3 regions of the Streptomyces sp. NPDC048484 genome follow, and region 3 is predicted to be linked to each of the others. Evidence: riboswitches for the same ligand, from Rfam matches in the RefSeq annotation. Region 3 holds a riboswitch; each other region holds the start of a gene.

Evidence for each region. A riboswitch is a leader RNA that binds a small molecule or an ion and turns the genes downstream of it on or off. The one in region 3 is predicted to bind cyclic di-AMP.
Region 1: another riboswitch for cyclic di-AMP. It lies ahead of AB0D14_RS37195 (M23 family metallopeptidase); the one in region 3 lies ahead of AB0D14_RS11570 (NlpC/P60 family protein).
Region 2: another riboswitch for cyclic di-AMP. It lies ahead of AB0D14_RS04215 (C40 family peptidase); the one in region 3 lies ahead of AB0D14_RS11570 (NlpC/P60 family protein).

The regions. Positions count from the first base shown of each region.
Region 1 covers NZ_JBEZJY010000052.1:17,919-25,596, forward strand. Annotated here, with positions in the region: gene lhgO (L-2-hydroxyglutarate oxidase) at 1-749, shown strand, start outside; gene trmB (tRNA (guanosine(46)-N7)-methyltransferase TrmB) at 938-1,762, shown strand; gene AB0D14_RS37190 (PrsW family glutamic-type intramembrane protease) at 1,819-3,171, shown strand; gene AB0D14_RS37195 (M23 family metallopeptidase) at 3,350-4,348, opposite strand; cyclic di-AMP (ydaO/yuaA leader) riboswitch at 4,411-4,568, opposite strand; tRNA gene AB0D14_RS37200 (tRNA-Met) at 5,039-5,112, opposite strand; gene AB0D14_RS37205 (dihydrofolate reductase family protein) at 5,173-6,312, opposite strand; gene AB0D14_RS37210 (MarR family transcriptional regulator) at 6,490-7,005, shown strand; gene ribA (GTP cyclohydrolase II) at 7,188-7,678, shown strand, end outside.
Region 2 covers NZ_JBEZJY010000003.1:196,695-204,372, forward strand. Annotated here, with positions in the region: gene AB0D14_RS04190 (8-amino-7-oxononanoate synthase) at 1-563, shown strand, start outside; gene AB0D14_RS04195 (DUF397 domain-containing protein) at 544-768, opposite strand; gene AB0D14_RS04200 (helix-turn-helix transcriptional regulator) at 778-1,647, opposite strand; gene AB0D14_RS04205 (ATP-binding protein) at 1,909-2,352, shown strand; gene AB0D14_RS04210 (DUF6328 family protein) at 2,378-2,875, opposite strand; gene AB0D14_RS04215 (C40 family peptidase) at 2,967-3,440, opposite strand; cyclic di-AMP (ydaO/yuaA leader) riboswitch at 3,444-3,630, opposite strand; gene AB0D14_RS04220 (hypothetical protein) at 3,979-4,287, opposite strand; gene AB0D14_RS04225 (ATP-dependent Clp protease proteolytic subunit) at 4,295-4,930, opposite strand; gene AB0D14_RS04230 (DUF2461 family protein) at 5,484-6,116, opposite strand; gene AB0D14_RS04235 (helix-turn-helix domain-containing protein) at 6,720-7,678, shown strand, end outside.
Region 3 covers NZ_JBEZJY010000009.1:99,896-107,573, forward strand. Annotated here, with positions in the region: gene pcrA (DNA helicase PcrA) at 1-2,301, opposite strand, end outside; cyclic di-AMP (ydaO/yuaA leader) riboswitch at 2,706-2,878, shown strand; gene AB0D14_RS11570 (NlpC/P60 family protein) at 2,885-4,096, shown strand; gene AB0D14_RS11575 (hypothetical protein) at 4,186-4,539, opposite strand; gene AB0D14_RS11580 (NlpC/P60 family protein) at 5,045-6,118, shown strand; gene AB0D14_RS11585 (L-histidine N(alpha)-methyltransferase) at 6,357-7,199, shown strand; gene AB0D14_RS11590 (response regulator transcription factor) at 7,485-7,678, opposite strand, start outside.

The sequences.
Region 1 (7,678 bases), on a different contig from region 3:
TGGGGGTGGCCCGGCAGCTCGCGGACGCCTCAGGGGCCCACATCCGGTACAGCACGAAGGTGGCGCACATCGACCGCCGCCCCCACCTCGGGGTGGCCGTCCGCACGGACGACGGCACGGTCGTCCGCGGCCGTGTGCTGGTCAACTGCGCCGGTCTCCACTGCGACGAGATCGCCCGCCTCACAGGCGACGACCCCCACATGCGGATCGTCCCCTTCCGCGGCGAGTACTACACACTCGCCCGCCCCGACCTGGCCCGCGGCCTCGTCTACCCCGTCCCGGACCCCGCCTTTCCCTTCCTCGGAGTCCACCTCACCCGTGGAATCGACGGCAGCGTCCACGTCGGCCCGAACGCAGTCCCGGCCCTGGCCCGCGAGGGCTACGACTGGCGAACGGTCCGCCCCCGCGACCTGTACTCGACCCTCACCTGGCCCGGCTCCTGGCACATAGCCCGACGCCACTGGCGCTACGGCACCGGAGAACTGCACCGCTCACTCTCCAAGACCGCCTTCACCCACGCGGTCCGACGCCTGCTCCCCGCAGTGACCCCGGACGACCTGATTCCCACCCTCGCGGGCGTCCGCGCTCAGGCAGTCCTGCGCGACGGCACCCTGGTGGACGACTTCCTGATCAAGGAGGGCCCCCGCACGGTCCACGTACTGAACGCCCCCTCCCCCGCGGCCACGGCCTCCCTCCCCATCGGCCGAGAGGTGGCCCAGAGAGCCCTGAAGGCCCTCAAGGGCACTTGACGCTGAAGGCACCCGAGCGCACCCGCGCGTGCCAACGCACGGAAGGGGCCGTGCCGGTACGTCGCAGTCCGCCGCGTAGCTTTTCCGAACCAGGTTCGCCATGGCAGCAGAGTTCCGTATGCCCGGCTGCGGCGGACTCGACGTACCGGCACGGCCCCGACCCGCAACGGACGTAAAATCGACCCACTGTGTCTGACTCACCCCGCACCCCCGAACCCAGAACCCCCCGCCCCAAGAGCGAACCTCGCTTCCCCGACGGCCCCCAGCCCGATCCGGCAGGCTCGCACTTCGAGCGGCGGATCCGCAGCTTCCAGCCCCGCCGCAGCCGCGTCACCCAAGGCCAGGCGGACGCGCTGGGGCGGCTGTGGCCCAAGTGGGGCCTGGACATCGACGGACAGCGGACCCTCGACCTCACCGAACTGTTCGAGACCGACATCCCGGTCGTCCTGGAGATCGGCTTCGGCATGGGCGAGGCGACCGCCCTGATGGCCGCCGAGGACCCGGACACCGGAATCCTCGCCGTGGACGTCCACACGCCCGGCCAGGGCAACCTGCTCAACCTCGCGGACCGGGCCGGCCTGTCCAACATCCGCGTCGGCAACGGCGACGCGATCATCCTGCTCCGCGAGATGCTGACGCCGGGCTCCCTCGCCGGCCTGCGGGTCTACTTCCCGGACCCCTGGCCCAAGAAGCGCCACCACAAGCGGCGCCTGATCCAGCCGGAGTTCCTCACGCTCGCCGCGTCCCGCCTCGCCCCCGGCGCGCTGCTGCACTGCGCGACGGACTGGGAGCCGTACGCCGAGGTCATGCTGGAAGTCCTCACCGCGCACCCGGCTTTCGAGAACACCCAGCCCCAGAGCACCGACGGACCCGACAGCCCCACCGGCTACGCGCCCCGCCCCGACTTCCGCCCCCTGACCCGTTTCGAGGGCCAGGGCCTGGACAAGGGCCACGTGGTGAACGATCTCCTGTTCCGCCGCGTACCGCTTGATGCGGACAGCACGGGCAGCTGAGCCCCCTGACAGGGCGCTCTCGCGGGCCACGCCCCTCCCTCGTTAGGGTTTTTGTCATGGCCACCAGCCCCCCACCCCCGACACCCCCCGGCATTCCCGCCGGAGGCCCCCGTCGGCACGCTCACTGGTGGCAGCGCACATGGGTGCGCTACGCGGCGCTGACCACCCTGCTCACCCTGTCGGGCCTGGTCATCCTGGCCCTCGTCCGCAAACAGACCGGCACGGAGGGCTTCCTGGTCGGCCTCGGCCTCGCCGTGCTGCCCGTCCCGCTGCTCGTCGCCGCGTTCCGCTGGCTGGACCGGGTCGACCCGGGTCCCTGGAGAAACCTGCTCTTCTCCTTCGCCTGGGGCGCCTGCGCGGCCGCGCTGATAGCCATCGTCGCGAACAGCTTCGCGACGCAGTGGATAGCGACGGCCACCGCGGACCCCTCCCACGCGGACACCCTCGGCGCGACGGTGATAGCGCCGGTCGTCGAGGAGGCGGCGAAGGCCGCGGCGGTCCTGCTCGTCTTCCTGTTCCGCAGACGGGACTTCACCGGCATCGTCGACGGCGTGGTCATAGCCGGCGTCACGGCGACCGGCTTCGCGTTCACCGAGAACATTCTCTACCTGGGTACGGCGTTCGGCACGGACCAGCTGTCCGGCGACACCGGCGTCTTCTCCGTCACGGCCGCCACCTTCTTCGTACGCGTGATCATGTCGCCCTTCGCGCATCCGCTGTTCACCGTGCTGGCGGGTATCGGCTTCGGCATCGCCGCACGCTCCGCGGACCGCCAGCACGTGCGCCGCGTGCTCCTGCCGATCACCGGGCTGCTGCTCGCGATGGGGATGCACGCGATGTGGAACGGGTCGTCGACCTTCGGCGAGTACGGCTTCTACGCGGTCTACGCGGCCTTCATGGTCCCGTCCTTCGGACTGCTGACCTGGCTGGCGGTCTGGACCCGCCAGCGCGAACTGGGCACGGTCCGCACCGAACTGCCGTCGTACGCCATGGCCGGCTGGCTCGCCCCGCCCGAACCGTTCGTCCTCGGCTCGATGAAGGCACGGCGGCTGGCCCGGGAGTACGCCACCCACCACGGCGGGCGGGACGCGGGCCGGGCGGTGGCGGAGTACGAGGCGTACGCGACGTCGCTGGCGTTCCTGCGCCACCGGGGCCGCCGGGGCCGCGCGGGCGCCGACTTCGCCGTACGCGAGCGGGAGCTGCTCCACGAGCTGTGGGCCCGCCGGGAACCGGCCCGCCCGGCCCTGGAGTACGCGGCCAGGGCAACCGCCCCGGCACCGTCACCCTGGCCGACGTACGGCTACCCGCACGCCCACCCGGCAGCCCAATCCCCGGCACCCCAGTACCCGGCAGCCCAATCCCCCGCACCCCAACCCCAGTACCCGGCATACAACCCGTACCGCTCCTGAGAAGCCGTGCGGCTGAGGGCGCCGGGCGGTCGGATGCCGAAAAGGGGCACCCCCCGGTTCGGTGAGCGCCGCGTGTACGGGAACGGGCCGTCCGCAATACGCCTCCCGCGCTACCGCCAAGGGCGGGCGGGAGAGGCGGGGGGCCTACGGGTTGCGGGGGTCTGCGAGTTGCGGGGGCCTACGGGTTGAGGCCGTTGCCCCGCAGCCAGGTCATCGGGTCGATCCCGCTGCCGCCGCTGGTGTGGACCTCAAGGTGGAGGTGCGCCCCGGTGACGTTGCCGGTCGCGCCCACGCGGCCGATGACCTCGCCCGTGCTGACCTTCTGCCCGACGCTGACACCGATCGACGACTGGTGGGCGTACCAGAGCTCCGTACCGTCGTCGAGCGTGAGGACCGTGCGGTAGCCGTACGAGCCGTTCCAGCCCGCCTCTGTGATCGTGCCGCTGTGAATGGCCTTGATCGGGGTACCCGTGGGAGCGGCGAAGTCCAGGCCGGTGTGCTGACCCGAGGACCAGAGCGAGCCGGACTGCCCGAAGGTCGAAGTGATCGTGTACGAGGAGGTGGGCAGCGTGTACTGCTTGGCGAGTTCGGCGAAGCGCGCGGCCTCGGCCTTCGCCTTGGCCGCGTCCTTCTTCTTCTGCTCGGCGGCGGCGGCCTTGGCCTTCGCCGCGTCCTGTTCCTTGGCCGCGAGCGTGGATGCCTTCTTCGCGGCGGCGGTCTCGGCGGCCTGCTGGGCCTCGCGGTCCACCTGGTCCTGCTGGAACTCGGCCTGGAGCATGATGCGGGCGCGCAGGGCCTCACCGGCGTCCGCGTTGCCCTGCTCGGCTTCGACGGTGGTGAGGCCGGCAGCGGTGAGCGGAGTGCTGGAGCCCTCGGGAGCCTCGTCCTCCGAGATCAGCGAGCCCACGTTCGGCAGGTCGGGGACCGAGATCGACACCGGCGGCTTGCCGGTCTGCGCGGAGGCCATGCCACCCGCGCCGACGGCGGCTATGACACCGACGCCCAGAACGGTCGAGCTACGGGCGAGCCCTCCGCCGCGCTGCTTGGAGACGCGGTGCCGGCCGCGGATGGGAACGACGGTGTCCGCGGTGGGATTCCAGGCCTCCCAGGTCTCCTCGTCCTTACGGGCACCGTACGCGAAGGTGTCTGGCTTCTTCTCACCCGAGGACTCACCCATCAACTCATTCGGCGTGAACGAGGGTGTGGGGGCAGACCGGTTGGACGCCACGTGGGCGCGCTCCTTTCCTTCCTTCTCGCCTACCGGGTTAGCTGACGGGTTCGGAGCAGGAAGGTCTCCTACGCGTGTCAACCGCGGTGTACTCCACCGCGAAAGACGCGCGATTCACCCCATGTAGGTGGTTCCCCGGTTCCCTTGCGGGATTCGGCGCGTGCGCACGGAGCCGTCTCTTGTGACGGCTGGGACAACCGCGCTGCGTTATCGAACGTTAATAGACCCGGGCACCTGATTCCAAGCTGTTCTGGATGATCGTTAAGGCCCCCGGCCTGGACTTACAGGTGATGAGCGGGGTAAATCGGGCGAGTTGATCGACATTCACAGGCGCCGGATTTTTGACGGTGCGTCAGTCCTTATGCGCAGCGGCGTCGTCCGACTACTGCCGGTAACACGGGCCCGGGAAGGTCACGCCGAGCGGCCTCGGGGAGCCACCAGAGATCGGCTGAGCCCTCCGGTCCGCACGGGTGGACAAGCATGCGAAGTTTCTGGTGCGTCGGATTCCCCTTGGTCGAAAACCCGCCCGCAGGGGCTTCATCCAGCCGCCCGCCTGAACCGCGTGGTCCGTGTGGTCCGCGCGAACCCAGAAAAACACCTGAGGCCGGAATCCATTGGATTCCGGCCTCAGGCCTTCAGTAGCGGGGACAGGATTTGAACCTGCGACCTCTGGGTTATGAGCCCAGCGAGCTACCGAGCTGCTCCACCCCGCGCCGTTAAAGACCACTGTACTCCATTCGCGGGACCCGAAGCACACGGGTAAAGGGCGGGGCTCAGCCCAGGTGCCGGTTGGGTGCTTTCGCCGCGCTTTCGTACTCCGGGAGCACCAGCACGTCGGCGCCTTCCGCGGCCAGCAGGCCGTTCCCGTCCGCCGCCGCCACGAACGTGTCGGGCTCGCGCCACGCGGTGACGACCCGGCGTACGCCCGCGTCGAGGATCAGCCGGGCACAGGGCGCGGGCCGCGAGGCGCGGCGGGCGCAGGGCTCCAGGCTGCTGTAGACCGTGGCGGCCGGGAGCCGGGGGTCGCCGGGCTCGATCTTGGCGAGCGCGACCTCCTCGGCGTGCGAGACGGGGTCGGACTCACGGGAGTACCCGCGGGCCAGCTCCGTACCGTCGGCCGCGACGACGACCGCGCCGACGCTGAACGCCGTCCGTGAGGGCGGGCACTGTACGGCCAGTTCGCAGGCGAGCTCCAGCCACCGGTGGTCGGCGGCCGAGGGGACGGGCCCGGTACCGGGCGCGGTGGGCACGTACCGCATGAGCACCACGTCCCCCACGGGTCGCGTCTCGACCAGCCGCAGCCGGCTGCGGGGGCCGCCGGGGTACGCCCCGGACCCGAACAGCTGCGGCGCGTGCGGCTGCCCCACCACGAGCGGCGCGAGGGCGAGCTGCAGCTCGTCGGCGAGCCCCTGCAGGAGAAGCTGGGTGTGGACCCGGCCGCCGCCCTCGACCATGAGCCGCCGCACGCCCCGGACGTCGTGCAGATGGGTGAGTACGGCCCGCCAGTCCAGGCCGGGTCCCACGGAAACGACGTCGACGCCCAGCCCGCGCAGTGCGTGGGTGGCCGTCCGGGCGCCCTCGTCGGACGTGTAGACGATCTTCTCGCCGCCGGTGGACCAGAAGTTGGCGGCGGGGTCGAGGTCGCCGGTGCCGCTGACGGTGACCTTGAGCGGGTACTCCGGCCGCCCGGCGGCGACCCGGGCGGCGCGCCGCTCGGCGGAGTTGACCAGGAGGCGGGGGTTGTCGGCGCGCAGGGTGCCGGCGCCGACCAGGATGGCGTCGGACTCGGCCCGTACCTCGTCGACCCGGTCAAAGTCTGCCGGGCCGGAGAGCAGCAGCCGTTCGGGGCCGGTGTCGTCCAGGCGGCCGTCGAGGGAGACAGCGGCGGACAACAGGACGTAGGGGTGGGGCATGGACGCCCTTTCTTCGGAGACGGGTTGGAGACGGGTTCCTACGAGGCGGGTTCTTGGGGCCGGGGCTGGGGCGGACGCTGGAGCTGGGGCTGGGGTCGGCGCTGGGGCTGGGCCGGCGCTGGGGCCAAGGCTGGGACCGGGCTTGGTTCAAGTTTGAAGCAAACCTACACTGGAGGCATGACAACCCGCTGGCTCACCTCCGACGAGCAGCGCGCGTGGCGCGCCTACGTCGCCGCCTCCCAGCTCCTGGAGGACGCGCTCGACCGGCAGCTCCAACAGGAGGCCGGCATGCCGCACCTCTACTACTCCATCCTGGCCAACCTCTCCGAGGCACCGGACCGCCGCCTGCGCATGACCGACCTCGCCGAGCGGACGAAGATCACCCGTAGTCGGCTGACGTACGCGGTGACCCGCCTGGAGAAGGACGGGGCGGTACGCCGTGAAGGATGCCCCAGCGACAAGCGCGGCAGCATCGCCATTCTGACCGACGAGGGCATGACGCTGCTGGAACGCGTGGCCCCCGGCCATGTGAAGACCGTCCGCGCGACCCTCTTCGACCACCTCACCGCGGAGCAGGTGGGGCAGCTGGAGGAGATCTGCGCGGGTGTCGCGCGGGCCCTGGAGGGCGACGACCCGCAGACCACCCCGGACGGCGTCCCGTGGCGCCGCCGCTCGTCGGGCCCGTGCGCATAGGGCAGCACGCAGCCCCCGTCACCCATCACCCCTCGCCCACCACCCGTCGCCCCTCGCCCACCCCTCACCCCTCACCCCTCACCCACAATCCGTTGCTTTAACTTTAAAACGTGGAGTAGGGTCTCGAATCGAGGATCTGCTTCAAATCTGAATCAGATGACGAACGTGGACCGGAGAGCCGCATGCCCGACTACCCCGCCGCCACCCAGCGCTCGCGCGTCCGGGTACCCCTGCGCTTCCACGACGGCTACAGCGTCGACGCCGAACTGGTCACCTTCCACGGCCTGACCGACGGTCAGGAGCACGTGGCGATGATCCTCGGCGACCCGGCCGGGGCCACGCCCCTGGTCCGCCTGCACTCCGAGTGCCTCACGGGCGACGCCTTCGGCTCGTCCCGCTGCGACTGCGGTCCCCAACTGCGCGAGGCCGTCGAGCAGATCGCCGAGCGCGGCGGCGTACTCCTCTACCTCCGCCAGGAGGGCCGCGGCATTGGCCTCTACAACAAGCTCGACGCGTACGCCCTCCAGGACGAGGGCCTCGACACGTACGCGGCCAACACGGCCCTGGGCCTGCCGGAGGACGCCCGCGACTACACGGCGGCGGCACAGATGCTCACGGCCCTCGGCATCACCGAGCTGGACCTCCTGTCCAACAACCCCGACAAGTCGGAACA
Region 2 (7,678 bases), on a different contig from region 3:
CCCTGGTGATGGACGACGCGCACGGTCTGGGCGTCCTCGGTGACGGCGGGCGGGGCGCCGCCTGGTCGGCGGGGCTCGCGGGCGCGCCCGACGTCGTCACCACCGTCACGCTGTCGAAGTCGCTCGGCAGCCAGGGCGGCGCCGTCCTCGGACCGGCCCCCGTCATCGACCACCTGGTCAACGCGGCCCGTACCTTCATCTTCGACACCGGTCTGGCCCCCGCGGCGGCGGGCGCGGCCCTGGCGGCCCTGCGTCTGCTGCGCGGGGAACCGGAACGGGCCGCACGCGCACGTGCGGTGGCGACGGCTCTGTACGCGCGCCTGACGGCTGAGGGCCTCGAAGCCGTACGGCCGGACGCCGCGGTCGTCTCCGTGCGCGCCCCCTCCCCGGAACAGGCACTTCGCTGGGCCGCGGACTGCCGTGAGGCGGGTCTGGCCGTCGGCTGTTTCCGTCCCCCGTCGGTGCCGGACGGCATCTCACGGCTGCGGCTCACCGCCCGCGCGGATCTCACCGACGCGCAGCTCGACCGGGCCGTGGGCGTGATCATCGAAGCGCGCCGATAAACCCCTCCCAGGCCGCCGGGGCGAAGAGCAGGGCGGGCCCCGACGTGTTCTTGGAGTCGCGCACCGCGAGCAGGCCGGCCCATGGGCCGGAGCCCGGACGGGCCGTCTCGACGCAGTTGTTCATTCCCGTGCTGTGGCTGCTGCGCTGCCACAGCACACCGGGCAGACGCGTGCTGGAAGGTAAGTACCGAGGCATTGCGGGCATGGTGCCTCCTCATGTGCCGTCAGCTACACCGGCGATGAAATCCAACGTGTCCTCGGGCGAAAGGGCGTGGACCTGAAGGGCGTTGAAGGCCTCGCCATAGGCCCGGAGGTCTGCTTTGTGTTCGAGATAAAGGCTACTCGTCAAGTGGTCGAGAACAACCACATTCAGATCAGATCTGTTCGGAAACGAAAAAATTACGAAGGGCCCGGTGACTCCGACATGGGCCCCAACTCCGAAAGGAAGCACCTGAATCCGCACGTGAGGAAGGTGCGCGGCCTCCTGGAGCCGGTCCAGCTGCCGCGCCATGACCTCCGGTCCACCGACGGTCCGCCGCAGCACCGCCTCGTCCAGAACGGCACTCAGCCGGAGCGGTGTGTTCGAACGGAGCACGTCCTGACGTGCGAGGCGGACCTTCACCAGTACCTCCACCAGCGCGTCGCCCTTGCCGTCGGGCGCCCCGCCCACAGCGGCCCGTGTCACCTCCCGGGCGTACTCCGGCGTCTGCAGGAGGCCCGGCACGACGGAGTTCTCCAGCGTGCGCATCGCGCCGGCCTGCGACTCCAGGCTGATGAAGTCGCTGTACGTCGACGGCAGGAGGCCCCGGTAGGCGTGCCACCAGCGCTGTCGGCCGTCGTCGTCCGAGCCCGCCAGCACGACGAGCAACTCGTGCAGTTCCGGGTCCCGGACGTCGTACGCTTCCAGGAGCAGCCGTACGTCCGCGGGCTTGACCCCGCTGCGGCCGGTCTCGATCCGGCTCACCTTCGACTGGTGCCAGCCGACGAGCTGGGCCGCCTCACCGCTCGTGAGGCCCGCGAGGGCGCGCAGGGCCCGCAGTTCGGCGCCGAGTTTCCGTCGGTGCACCGCGGGGCCGTACTGCATGGCCGTCTCCTTCCGACCGTCGCGCGGACGCTATGGCGCCCGGCGTCACGCCGACGGTAGAGGACAAACCGGGTGGCCGCCCAAATACGGTCGAGCGTCGCAGAGTTCACCGCTTCGAGGGACAGATATATGCATATCCTGGTGGATCGGCACCGTGAACGCCGAGGTGATGGCACTCTGGCGCAAGCACCAGTTCGGGACCGCGCTCGAAGTCATCCGCTTCGGTCGGACTCCGGTCCCGTGGGAAAGGGACGACGTCGCATGGCAGACCGCCAGGAAGCATCCGTCACTCTGCCGAGCGATCCCGCCTCGGTCTCCGCCGCCCGGTCGTACGTCACCGACGTCCTGGCCGAATGGGGACTTCCGTCCGACTCGGAGGCCGCCGACACGGTCCGGCTCATCGTCTCCGAGCTTGCCACGAATGCCGTACAGCACACCTTCGGGCTGTCACCCACCTTCACGGTGGACATCGAGCTCGACCGTGACGAACAACTGCGCATCGGGGTGACCGACAGCCACCCGCGGTTTCCGAAACGGCTGCCCGCGGCCGTCCAGCAGGACAACGGTCGCGGCATGGTCATCATCCGATGGCTGACCGCGGAGTGGGGCGGCAAGCTCACGGTCCTGCCCACCAGAGAGGGCGGAAAGACCGTGTCCATCGTGCTGCCCTGGACGGCACCGGCGGAGCCGGCACGGGCCGACTGAGCCTCGCCACCGCCACCGGCGCGGGCTACCTGTCGTCCGAGTCCTTGTCCACGGCCCGCTTCACCAGATACGGCATGACCTCCCACAGGCCGGTGCACAGGGCCAGCGTGGTCACCCCCGCCACGATGCCTTCGGTCCGGCCCACCGCCACGTCCACGACGAGCAGCACGGAACCGGAGAGCGCGAGCGCGAGCACGGCCAGGCCGACCTGCGCGAGACGGGACGAAGCATTCACGATCTGGGGCTTGGCGCCCCTCCGGAACAGCCGGCGGTGCAGGGCGGCGGGCGCTGTGAAGAGCGCCGCCGCCAGCACCGAGAGCAGCAGCGTGACCACGTACGTGGTGCGCTGCACCGTGTCGAGGGACGGGAACCGCGGGGTGAAGGCGAGGGTCAGCAGGAAGGCGAAGAGGATCTGGACGCCGGTCTGGGTGACCCGCAGCTCCTGCAGGAGCTCGTTGAAGTTCCGGTCGGCGCGCTCAAGGCGGGTCTCGTTGCGCTCCTCGTGGTGATGCGGTTCGGCCATAGGTGAACGAGTAACCACTCAGCCGCCGAAATCACGTCCGGCCCCTCACGGGGTGGCCGCGGGGATCCCCGCGGCCACCCCGTGGGCAAGATCACCTGACGCGGCCGTACCAGACGCTCTTCGTCCAGATCTTCTGGAGCTTCACCACGTCCCCGGTCTTCGGGGAGTGCCAGATCCGGCCCTTCCCGGCGTAGAGGCCCACGTGGTAGACGTTCCGGCCCGAATGGAAGAAGACCAGGTCCCCCTGCTTGCGGCTCGAAGAGGAAACATGCTTCGTCTTGTTGTACTGGGCCGCCGCCGTGCGGGGCAGGCTCTTGCCGGCCTTCTTGAACGAGTAGAGCGTGAGGCCGGAGCAGTCGAAGCGCTTGGGCCCTGCGGCGCCGTACTTGTAGGGGGAGCCCTTCTTGGAGGCCGCCACCTGAAGTGCCTTTGTCGCGTGAGTGGCCGCTTCCGCGCCGGACGCGAAGCCCGGTGCCACGATGCCACCGCCGACAGCGGCGATGGTGAGGACCGATGCCGTACCGGCCCTGCTGAACAGCGACGGGACACGATTGAGCGCAGTCATGCGCAACCCTTCGTCAGCCGCCTGTGAAGGATGACCTGTCGGATTCGGGCTGGCGAAGTTGCCCGGCCGCTGCTGCGGCTTCACCCCAAGGACCACTCGGATCTCTCCGGCGGCCCGTCGTGCCTGGGTCCTCCACTCCTGCCGATGCACTTCTGTCGACCGGTCATCCGGGCAGCGGCAGGACTCGGCGTCCGCCCGGACCGCCCCGCCGCTTCTGGCGGGGGCTTGTCGTCGGAAGGGATCTTGACGCACTGATGTGCCAAAAGCCGAGCGGAATCGGTGCTTTGTGGGCTTACTCACCACTCACCCATTCGGGTGGACAGCCCTTTCTATGGAGGGGTGTCGAGGGTCCTGAGGACCTCCGCACCAGCACCGGAATGGTTGATTCCGCCCCGGAGGTACGCGCGTTGCGCAACTCCGGGGGGTCGGAAAGTACAGCCGCGAATACGCCATCCGGGGGTACACCGTCTGGTCCGTTTCGGTTCCGGCCCGGACGGCTCGTCAAATCCCTGCGTGACGCCGGGCCGGCGGGCGTACGTCAGGTGCCGGAGCCGGGCGGCAGGGCGACCCGGCCCGCCCGGCGTTCACCGTCCAGGATGCGCAGGGCCCGTGCCAGGGTCGGTGCGTGCACCTCGTGTTCGCCCCGCTGGTGCATCAGGGTCAGGGCGTCGCGCAGCGCTGAGGCCCTGCCGACCAGCGCCTGGGCCGCGCGCAGTCCGCGGTAGGTGTCGCCGGAGTGTGCCGGGTTGATGCGGCCGATCAGGTCGACCACCTCCAGGTAACGGTCGATCAACTCGGCCTCGGCCCGGGTCAGCGCCGGCAGCGGGGGCAACTCGGGCGGGAGCACGGCCGGTTCACCTCGCGCCGGATGTGCCGAGGGTCGACTTGCGGCTCGGGACGATCCGGTCGACCAGCCCGTACTCAAGGGCCTCCGGGGCATCCAGAATCTTGTCCCGCTCGATGTCCACCGAGATCCGCTCCCGGCTCTGCCCTGTGTGCTGAGCGAGCAACTCCTCCAACTGCGCACGGGTACGCAGCAGTTCGTCGGCCTGGATGGCCAGGTCGGACGCCTGCCCCTGGACCGGCTCGGAGAACGACGGCTGGTGGATCAGCACGCGGGCGCCCGGCAGCGCGTACCGCTTGCCCGGCGTGCCCGCCGCCAGCAGCACCGCCGCGGCCGACGCGGCCTGCCCCAGACAGATCGTCTCCACCTCGCAGCTGACGAACCGCATCGTGTCGTAGACGGCCGTCATCGCGCTGAACGAGCCGCCGGGGGAGTTGATGTAGAGCGAGATGTCCCGGTCGGGCGCCTGGTACTCCAGGTGCATGAACTGAGCCATCACGTCGTTCGCCGAGGTGTCGTCGATCGGCGTCCCGAGGAACACGATCCGCTCTTCGAGGAGCTTGGAGTACGGGTCCATGGTCCGCGTCCCCGAACTGGTGCGCTCGGTGAACTGGGGCAGGACGTAGCGGGCGGACGGTCGGGTCATGACACACGCCTCCTCCGGGAGAGATCCTGTAAAAATGTACAGGACGTACATGACGTTATGATGGGGAGCAGATTCTAGATCCACAGATCACAGCAGGTCAGAACGTGTTTACGCTGATCGTGAAGCAGGTTTCTCTCACGGCCATCCGGCATGTTCAGGCAGCCGCGTCGTCCTCGAAGCCGAGCAGAACCGTGAGGTGATCCGAGGCGGCGCGCAGGTCCTCGGGGCAGCACAGCCGACCTGTGCACGGAGCGACAGCAAGGGCCGTAGCCGCCGGCGCCGCCCCCGGCTCCGTGGTCGAAGGCCCGAGTGGGCCGAGGGGACGGTCGGCGCCGAAAGCCGGCCCGCCCGGGAGTCTGTCGGCGCCGTAGGCCTGCACGTCGATGACGGGTCATCAGGGAGAGAAACGTCCGGGACACTGCAAGTTGCGCGACGCCCGGTGCTCCTGTCGGGCGACGGACGTCCGGTCGGTGTTGAGGGTGCGCATCTTCCGAGGGCGGGGGCTGGCGGCACGGGTGTGGTTGCTCCCGTGCCGCGCGGCGCCCTCGTGATGTCAGGCGGTGCGCTTCACGTGGCGGACCAGCCACATCAGCAGGGCGTCCAGGTCGGCGGCGGCCGAGAGGACCCGGTCGACCGCCTCGGGGGTGTGCAGCCACTGGTCGCAGCCGAGGGGTCGGGCGGCGATCAGCGAACGGTGGCGCAGCAGGTGCGTACGGGAGTGGTCCGTCGGATAGCCGCGCGGGGGGCGTTTCATCACGTCCCCGGAGATGTCGTAGCCCTTCTTCCGTACGTCCTCGACGATGGCGGACAGTTCGCGGCCGCTGCCCTCGGAGGCGACGGCTTTGCGGAACGTGTCCACCTGGCCGGGATCGGGGTACCACCAGGCGCCCTGGATCCGCAGGCCGTCCAGGTCGAACCGGAGACCGATCTCGATCTTGCGGGCGAGCCGGATCACCGCGCTCTGGTGCTGCCACCACCAGGAGTCGGTGCGGTAGTGCCAGACGGAGAAGTCCTCGTACCGGGGGTCGGTGTCGGCGACCTCGTTGAGCAGGGCGATCATCGGCTGCCGGACCAGGCGCTCGCGGTCCGCGCGGCAGCGCTCGCGGATCGCCTGGGTCGGCTCGCCCTGGAGCTGCCACAACACGTCCATGGCCTGCTCCGGCCAGCCGGTGAACTGTTCGCGCATGCGCGGAGGGTAGCTCACCCGTGATCCGCGCGCGGAGAGCGAGACGGGCAGGGAGGCGTAACCCCAGACGTGGTGGAGGTGTTGCGGCAGGGCTCGCCGGCCGGTTCGGACTCCTCCTCCGGCTCGGGGCCCCCGCCGCCCTGCCCAGCACCCGGCACGGGCTCCTCGACTCCGCCATCCGCGTCGTCAGCGCAGGGGCGATCCTCGCCACCGGCTTCCTCTTCGGCCACTTCGTAGGCAGGCCGGTCCACCTCGTCTTCGGCGCGCTTCTCCTGCTGACCGCAGCCCTCTGGTCCACCTTCGGCACCCAGAACCGGCAAACCTCGGCTCGCCCCCTGCGCGCTACACCCCCGCACGCGGCGCCGCCCCCGCTGCGCCCACGCCGGGACGAGTCCGGCGGCCCGCATGCGAGTTGTCCCGGGCGGCGGGATGCGCAGACTCTCACGCCAACCGAAACCCAGTGAACGCTGCGTGGCCAAAGGTCCGGAAAGGGCGTTGCAGGCCCCGCTCGTCCCGTCCGACAATCTCACGGTCGCCACGGAGGCGGCGGCCGGGACTGGCACCACGCCTGCAGGTGTCCCCGCTCCGTGACGGAGGTCTGTGGTGCTGCGCATCCATTTCACCGCGGAGGATCTCGCCCGTACCCGGGTGGCCACTACCATCGGGGCCGCCGCGGAGACGTATTACAGCCTGGAGATGCTGTGCGGGCGTTCCCTCCCGTTGCCCTTTCAACGGTGGCGCGCCACGGTGGCCGGCCGGCTGGGCGAGGACGCCGGGCCACTCACCGCACTGCTGCCGGCCCGGGGCCCGGGCCTCGACCTGCTGGCGCTGGCCGGTGACTCGCCCGACATCGACCACGCCGTGGAGGCTCTGCTGCGGGCACCGCGCACCCTGGTACGCCGCGAACTGGAAGCCGTCACCGTCCGCCCCGCCCACATGCCGTGGGCGCGGGCCGTCGCCGAGGGGGACGCCGATGCCCGGCGGTTACTGGCGGCCGGCCTCGTGGCCTGTCACCGAGTGGCCGTCGCGCCGCACTGGGCAGCTTCCCAGTCACAGCTGGACGTCGTGCGGGCGCAGTACGCCCGCACGTTCCTCGAAGGGGGAGTCGACGCCCTGCTGGCCGCTCTGAGTCCTCCGCTGGTGCGCTGGCGCCCGCCCGTGCTGGAGATACGCTACGCGCGCCCGGTCGAGATTCACCTGGGCGGCAGAGGGCTGGTCCTGGTGCCAACTCTGTTCTCCTGGCGTCAGTTCAGCCTGCTGTACGACCCGTACGACGATGCGTCGGTGCCGCGGCTCACCGTACCGGCGGTGACCGACCCGGCCACCGGCGCCGCGCTGTGGCATCCCAGGGGCCCCGTGACCGACGACCCCCTGGGCTCCCTGCTCGGACGTACCCGGGCCGCCGCGCTGCGCGTGGCCGCCGACGGTTGCAACACCACCGAACTGGCCGCGCGACTAGGTGTCTCCCCGGCGGCCGTCAGCCAGCACACCAAGGCATTGCGCGAGGCACGCCTCATCACCACCAGCCGACACGGTGGTTCCGTACTGCACATGGCCAGCGC
Region 3 (7,678 bases):
CCTGCGCTTCCAGTCCAGATGTGCGTCCGGGATCTCCTCCAGGAAGCGGGACGGCGGGTTGTACGAGGGCTGCCCCCACGCACTGCGCATCGACGCCCGCGTCAGATACAGCCGCTCACGGGCGCGCGTGATGCCGACGTACGCGAGCCGCCGCTCCTCCTCCAGCTCCTTCGTCTGGCCGAGGGCGCGCATGTGCGGGAAGACGCCGTCCTCCATGCCGGTCAGGAAGACGACCGGGAATTCGAGGCCCTTGGCGGTGTGGAGGGTCATCAAGGTGATGACGCCTGAGCCGTCCTCGTCCTCGTCGGGGATCTGGTCGGAGTCGGCGACCAGGGCCACCCGCTCCAGGAAGGCGGCAAGCCCGGCCGGCGTCTCACCCTCGCCCTCGGCTCCACCTTCACCGTCGGCCCCACCTTCACCCTCGGCTCCGCCTGCGCCTGCGGCCTCGGCGCGGCCCGACTCCTGCTCGAACTCCAATGCCACCGAGGCGAGTTCCTGGAGGTTCTCGATGCGGGTCTCGTCCTGCGGGTCGGTGGAGCTCTGCAACTCGGCGAGATATCCGGTGCGTTCGAGGATCGCCTGCACGACGGTCGCCGGGCCCGCGCCGGACTCGACGATCGTACGGAGGTCCTCCATCAGCGTGTTGAACCGCTTGACGGCGTTGGTCGAGCGAGCCGCCATGCCGTACGCCTCGTCGACGCGGCGCAGCGCCTGCGGGAAGCTGATCTTCTCGCGCTGGGAGAGCGCGTCGATCATCGCCTCGGCGCGGTCGCCGATGCCGCGCTTGGGTACGTTCAGGATGCGGCGCAGCGGTACGGAGTCCTCGGGGTTCGCGAGCACACGCAGGTACGCGAGGACGTCCCGGACCTCCTTGCGCTCGTAGAAGCGGACGCCGCCGACGACCTTGTAGGGCAGACCGACCCGGATGAAGATCTCTTCGAAGACACGGGACTGGGCGTTCGTACGGTAGAAGACGGCGACGTCGCCGGCCTTCGCGTCGCCCGCGTCGGTGAGACGGTCTATCTCGTCGGCGATGAACTGGGCCTCGTCGTGCTCGGTGTCGGCGACGTAGCCCGTGATGCGCGCACCCGCGCCCGCGTTGGTCCACAGGTTCTTGGGACGCCGGGACTCGTTGCGCTCGATGACCGCGTTGGCGGCGGTCAGGATCGTCTGCGTGGAGCGGTAGTTCTGCTCCAGCAGGATCGTGGTCGCGTTCGGGTAATCCTCCTCGAACTGGAGGATGTTGCGGATCGTCGCGCCACGGAAGGCGTAGATCGACTGGTCGGCGTCACCGACGACGCACAGCTCGGCGGGCTGGAGATCGTCCTCCCCGGGCGGGATGTCCTCGGGGTGCTCGGCGGAGGGCGCGGCGGTGCCGACGAGCTCCCGGACGAGGGAGTACTGCGCGTGGTTCGTGTCCTGGTACTCGTCCACGAGGACGTGACGGAAGCGGCGACGGTAATGCTCGGCGACGTCGGGGAAGGCGCGCAGGAGGTTGACCGTCGTCATGATCAGGTCGTCGAAGTCCAGCGCGTTCGCCTCGCGCAGCCGCGATTGGTACATCGCGTAGGCCTGGGCGACAGCCTTCTCGAAACCGTCGCCCGCCTGGGCGGCGAAGTCCTCCTCGTCGATCAGCTCGTTCTTCAGGTTCGAGATCTTGGCGCTGAAGGACTTCGGAGGGAAGCGCTTGGGGTCCAGGTCCAGGTCGCGGCAGACCAGGGCCATGAGGCGCTTGCTGTCGGCGGCGTCGTAGATCGAGAAGGACGAGGTGAAGCCGAGCTTCTTGCTCTCGCGGCGCAGGATCCGCACGCAGGCGCTGTGGAAGGTCATCACCCACATGGCGTTCGCCCGCGGGCCGACGAGCTGCTCGACGCGCTCCTTCATCTCGCCCGCGGCCTTGTTCGTGAAGGTGATCGCGAGGATCTGGCCGGGGTGCACCTTGCGCTCGCCCAGCAGGTGGGCGATCCGGTGCGTCAGTACACGGGTCTTGCCGGAACCGGCGCCGGCCACGATGAGCAGGGGTGAGCCGTGATGGACCACCGCCGCGCGCTGGTTCTCGTTCAGCCCGTCCAGGAGCGCGGCCGGATCCATGAGCGGCCGGGGGGCGCCGTCACGGTAGTACCCGCCCCCGCCTTCGGCGGAGGCCTGTCGGCTCGGCGGCACGTCAAAACGCCCGCCGAACAGGTCGTCCGGAACCGGAACCGGATCCGGCGCCTCGTCCTCGGGCGGCGGCGGCTCTTCCTCATGACCCTGCGAGGGCTTGAGGTCCGCCAGGAAGCTGTCATCAAAGAGGCTGCTCATCGCTCTCCGAGTCTAGGCGCCCCCACTGACACCCTGCCGCCACCCCGGAAACTCGGCGGAATCCGACCGGCCGACCAGGACAAGCTCTCACTCACCATCACCACCTCACCACGGTCTGCGACCGACCGGTCGGGCCGGGACACACCCTCTCCACACCGCAGCCAACTCTGGCCGATTGACAGCCAACGGCGCGGAGTAGACGGAATTCACCACTCCACGCCACTGCCGCACCACTTCGGACAACTCACCCCAGACAATGACCAATTGACACCCAGAAGCGAAGCCCGAGACCCAGATAACGAAAATCTATCGGGCAAATCGCACATCAAACTTCACAGGAGCCACACGAATTGGCTAACTTTCGAGTAGGTCGCTCGACCCGCACCGGCGAACAACGCCGGGCCGAGCGGACTCCGCCGAATCCGGTACGCCCTCATGGCCTCCGGAACCGGGGACCCAACCGATCTTGGGGTGAATCGGTCCGACTCCCTCGCGGGACGAGGACCGTAGGGCAAACCTTCCGGAGCATTCGCCCGAACCCGACAGCTAACTCGGTAGGCGGATGACGGAAGGAGACGCCCTCGTGGCGCCACACCGCAAGTCGCGGCCCCCCAGTTCCATGGGCATACGGACGCCGGCCATTGCCACCGCGGCCCTGACCTCGGTGGCCCTGCTCTCCCAGACGGCGGACGCCTCGCCGGCCGCGGAGCCCGCCCCGAGCACTCCGAGCATGGAGGAAGTCCAGAAGAAGGTCGACGACCTCTACCAGCAGGCGGGTACGGCCACCGAGAAGTACAACGCGACCAAAGAGAAGACCACCAAGCAGCGCAAGCGCGTCGACACCCTCCTCGACGACGTGGCGAAGCGCACGGAGAAGCTCAACAGCGCGCGCGAGTCGCTCGGGTCCTTCGCCACCTCTCAGTACCGCACAGGAGCCTCCGCCCCCGACACGGCTCACCTCCTCCTCGCGGACGACCCGCAGGACTACTTCGACCAGACCCAGCTGATGAGCCGGCTGACCGCTCGGCAGCAGCAGGCCGTCGACGACTACGCGACGCAGCAGGCCGCCGCATCGAAGAAGCGGCAGGAGGCGTCCGAGGGCCTGGAGACGCTCACCACGACACAGAGCACGCTGAAGGCGTCCAAAGCTGACGTCCAGCGGAAGCTCGGCACGGCGCGCGAACTCCTTTCGAGGCTGACCGCCGAGGACAAGGCCCGGCTCGCGGCGATCGAGCGCGAGAGGCAGCAGGAGGCCCGCCGCAAGGCGGACGAACTGGCCCGGCAGCAGGCGGCCGACGCGGAGCGCCGACGCCAGGAGGCGGCGGCACGGGCCCAGCAGGCCCAGCAGGACACGGGCGCCACCACGAGTACGGGTACGGGAGCTGGCACAGGTACGGGTACGGGTACGGGTACGGGGAGCGTGCCGGGCTCCGATTCCGCAGCCACGGCCAAGGCCGCCAAGGCGCTCGCCTTCGCCCGCGCCCAGACCGGCAAGCCGTACGTCTGGGGCGCGAGCGGCCCCGGTTCGTACGACTGCTCCGGGCTCACCCAGGCCGCCTGGAAGGCCGCCGGTGTCACCCTTCCGCGCACGACGTGGGACCAGGTCGAGACCGGCACGACGGTCTCCGTGGACCACGCCCAGCCCGGTGACCTCGTCTTCTTCTACGACGACATCAGCCACGTCGGCATCTACATCGGCGACGGCATGATGATCCACGCCCCCAAGCCGGGTGCGTACGTCCGCGAGGAGTCGATCTACTACATGCCGATCCACAGCGTGGTGCGACCGGCGTAAGGACACCGCTCGCAGGCCGGGAGCCGGACAACAGCCTCCGCCTTCCGGCTTCTCGCTTCCGGTACTTTCCGGCGCCTTCCGGCTGTCGCTCAGGTCCAGAGCAGCGCGATGAAGATGTTCACCGTGGTCAGTCCGCCCACCAGGCCGAACAGCCCCTTCTCCACCTTCTCCTCGTCGCGTTTCACGTAGACGAGGCCGAGGATCACGACCAGCAGGGCCAGTTTCACGCCGATCTTGATGTTGTTGACGGTCTGGTCGTCGGCCTGGTTGAGGCCGACGAGGACCGCGCCGGTGACCAGCATGGTCAGTGCGCCGTGGAGCATGGCGGGGGTGAAGCGGGCCGTGCCGTCGCCCATGGCCTTCATCTGGGTGAGGAAGCCGCCCAGCAGGGAGGCGATGCCGATGATGTGCAGGGCGACGAAGACATGAATGAGTACGTCCATGAGCCCGGACCCTAACCGGACGCCCGCACCCCGCCTCGCACCACCCCGGCCGCCACAGCGTCGCGGCTGTGTGCCCAGCACCCCTGCCAGAGCCAGAGCCAGAGCGCGAACCGCATAACGCGAAGCCCATCGTGGCGCGGGCCCCGTAGCACGGTCTTTTCCGCCGTTCCCCCACAACGCACGCATCGGTCACCCCAGCACGCCAAGTCGATGGCGCCGGGTCCGGATCACGGTCGCATCCGGTCACCTCATGCCCGACTGTCACCACTTCCGTACATGCCGTTACCAACGGCCCACCGCCAGGTTTAGCGTCCTTCCCCAGGTGACCGGCTCCCCACCACAACCGCCCGGGTCAGGGGCGGCAGTCGGCACCACCGCCAGAAAGGTCCGGCGGCGGTCCGCTCCCCCTGTGCGGGCCGCCGCCGGACGTGCAACCGGCCCTTGAAACCGCCGCCGTGGACGTACCAGCGCCTCGGCGGCCGCACGGAAGGAACGTGGATCGCACGTGGCAGCGCACCGCAAGCCCAGGCAGCGCTCACTCGGCGGCGGTACGGCCCGCACCGCCTTCACCATCGCGCTCGTGGGCGCGGCGAGTGCGACCGGCTTCGACGGGACGGGGGTTGCCTCGCCCGACCTGACGCCGGCGCAGGTGAAGGCCAAGGTCGACAAGCTGTACCAGGAGGCGGAGGTCGCCACCGAGAAGTACAACGGGGCCAAGGAGAAGTCCACGAAGGCGGCCGACCGGCTGGGCACCCTCCAGGACGAGGCCGCACGCAAAACAGAACGGCTCAACTCCGAGCGTGACGCACTCGGTTCGTTGGCGACCGCCCAGTACCGGGGCGAGGGTATCGATCCCTCACTGGGGCTGCTGCTCTCCTCGAACCCCGATCAGTACCTGGACGGGGCCGCGTTCGCCGAGCGGGCCGGCCACCGGCAGGCTTCAGCGGTGTCGCGTGTACGCACCCAGCTGCGCGAGATCGAGCAGTTGCGCGGCGCCGCACACGTCGAACTCACCTCGCTCAAGGCACGGCAGGCGGATCTGAAACGGCACAAGAAGACGGTCACCGGGAAACTGGGCGAGGCACGCCAACTGCTGTCGCGGCTGTCGGACGAGGACCGGGCGCGTATCGGCGCGGACGACCCGGACACGGCACGTGCCTCGCGTTCCGGCTCGGCCCCACGCGGCCTCGGCGCGGGCTCCGCCACGACCGCCCCCGGCTCCTCCTCCCACTCCCGCTCGGCGGCGGCGGTCTCGTACGCCTACGGGAAGCTCGGCAGCCCGTATGTGTGGGGTGCCACCGGCCCCGACGCTTTCGACTGCTCGGGGCTGATGCAGGCCGCGTTCCGCGCCGCGGGCATCTCACTGCCCCGGACGACGTACGCGCAGATCAACGCGGGCCGACGCGTCTCACGTTCCGAACTCCAGCCCGGTGACCTGGTGTTCTTCTATTCGGGCATCAGTCATGTGGGGCTGTACGTGGGCAACGGGCAGATGGTCCACGCGCCCAACCCGTCGGAGCCGGTGCGGGAGGCGCCGGTCGACGAGATGCCGTTCGCGGGGGCGACTCGCGTGACGTGAGCGGCGGGACGGGGCTGCGGGCGTCACGTGAACCGGGCCTGGTCGTGCCGTCAGAGCCCCTGCCACTCCCCTTTGGCTCTCTAACCGGCCACCTCATTGGCCCTGTCCACGGAACCGTTCCCGGACCAGGCTCACGGCTATGACCACACCTGCCGACGCCACAGCCACAACACCCACTGCCACCACCCCCACCCTCGCCTCTGCCCCGTCCCCTGCCCCTGCCCCTGCCCCTGCCGTCATGAAGCCCGTCGACTACGTTCACGGCTACTCCGCCCACGAGTCCCGCCGCCTCGGCGACCAGGCCGACACCCTCGCGGAACTCCTCCACGCCGGTACGGCGTATCCACCGGGCAGCAAGGTCCTGGAGGTCGGCTGCGGCGTGGGCGCTCAGACGGTCCATCTGGTCGCGGCAAGCCCGCAGGCCCGTTTCACGGCGGTGGACATCTCGGCCGACTCACTCGCCGCGGCCCGCGCACGGGTAACGGCCGACCGCCCCCGCGCCTCCGTAACCTGGCATCAGGCCGACCTCTTCGACCTCCCCTTCCCGGAAGCCACGTTCGACCACGTCTTCGTCTGCTTCGTGCTGGAACACCTGGCCGACCCGCAGCGCGCGCTCACCGCTCTGCGCCGCGTCCTGCGCCCCGGCGGCACCCTCACGGTCATCGAGGGCGACCACGGTTCGGCGTTCTTCCACCCCGACAGCGCGGACGCCCACGCCGCCATCGGCTGCCAGGTCCGACTCCAGCGCGCGGCCGGGGGAAACGCCCTGCTGGGCCGCCAACTCCACCCGCTCCTCACCACCGCCGGATACCAAGGGGTCACCGTCCGCCCCCACCCGGTCTACGCCGACCGCTCCCGCCCGCCCCTGGTCGAGGGCTTCACCCGCAACACCTTCATCACCATGATCGAGTCCGTACGGGAGGACGCCCTGGCCGCGGGCCTGACGACCCCCGAGGCCTTCGACCGCGGCGTGACGGACCTGTACCGAACGGCGGGCGAGGACGGCACCTTCCACTACACGTTCTTCAAGGCCGTGGCCGTTAACCCGGATTGGCCACCATCGCCGCGCGCCAGTCGCTGAATTCGTTGCAGCCGGGCTGACTCTTCAACGGCTCACGCGCGCAGCGGCGGGGCCCGAAGCACGGGGCTCAGGCGTCGGCGTTCAGGTGCGGCCGGTGTACGCGACGAAGGCGGCCCAGGCGTGCGCCGGGGCCGCGAGCAGGGGGCTCCGAGCGCCGCGGAACCTCAGCAGCATGCCGGCCTCCTCTCGTCGCGCACAAGGGCATCCGTGTGATCACACACGCGCCCCCGGACGGCCATACCGGTCCGCAGTGTGGCCGGGTCGCACCAGCCGTCAGACCAGCCGTCACACCAACCTGCGTGCCGTCGCCCACCTCGTCAGTTCGTGCCGGTTCGACAACTGCAGCTTGCGGAGGACGGCCGAGACGTGGGACTCGACCGTCTTGACGGAGATGAAGAGCTGCTTGGCGATCTCCTTGTACGCGTATCCCCGGGCGATGAGGCGCAGGACCTCGCGTTCGCGCTGGGTGAGTCGGTCGA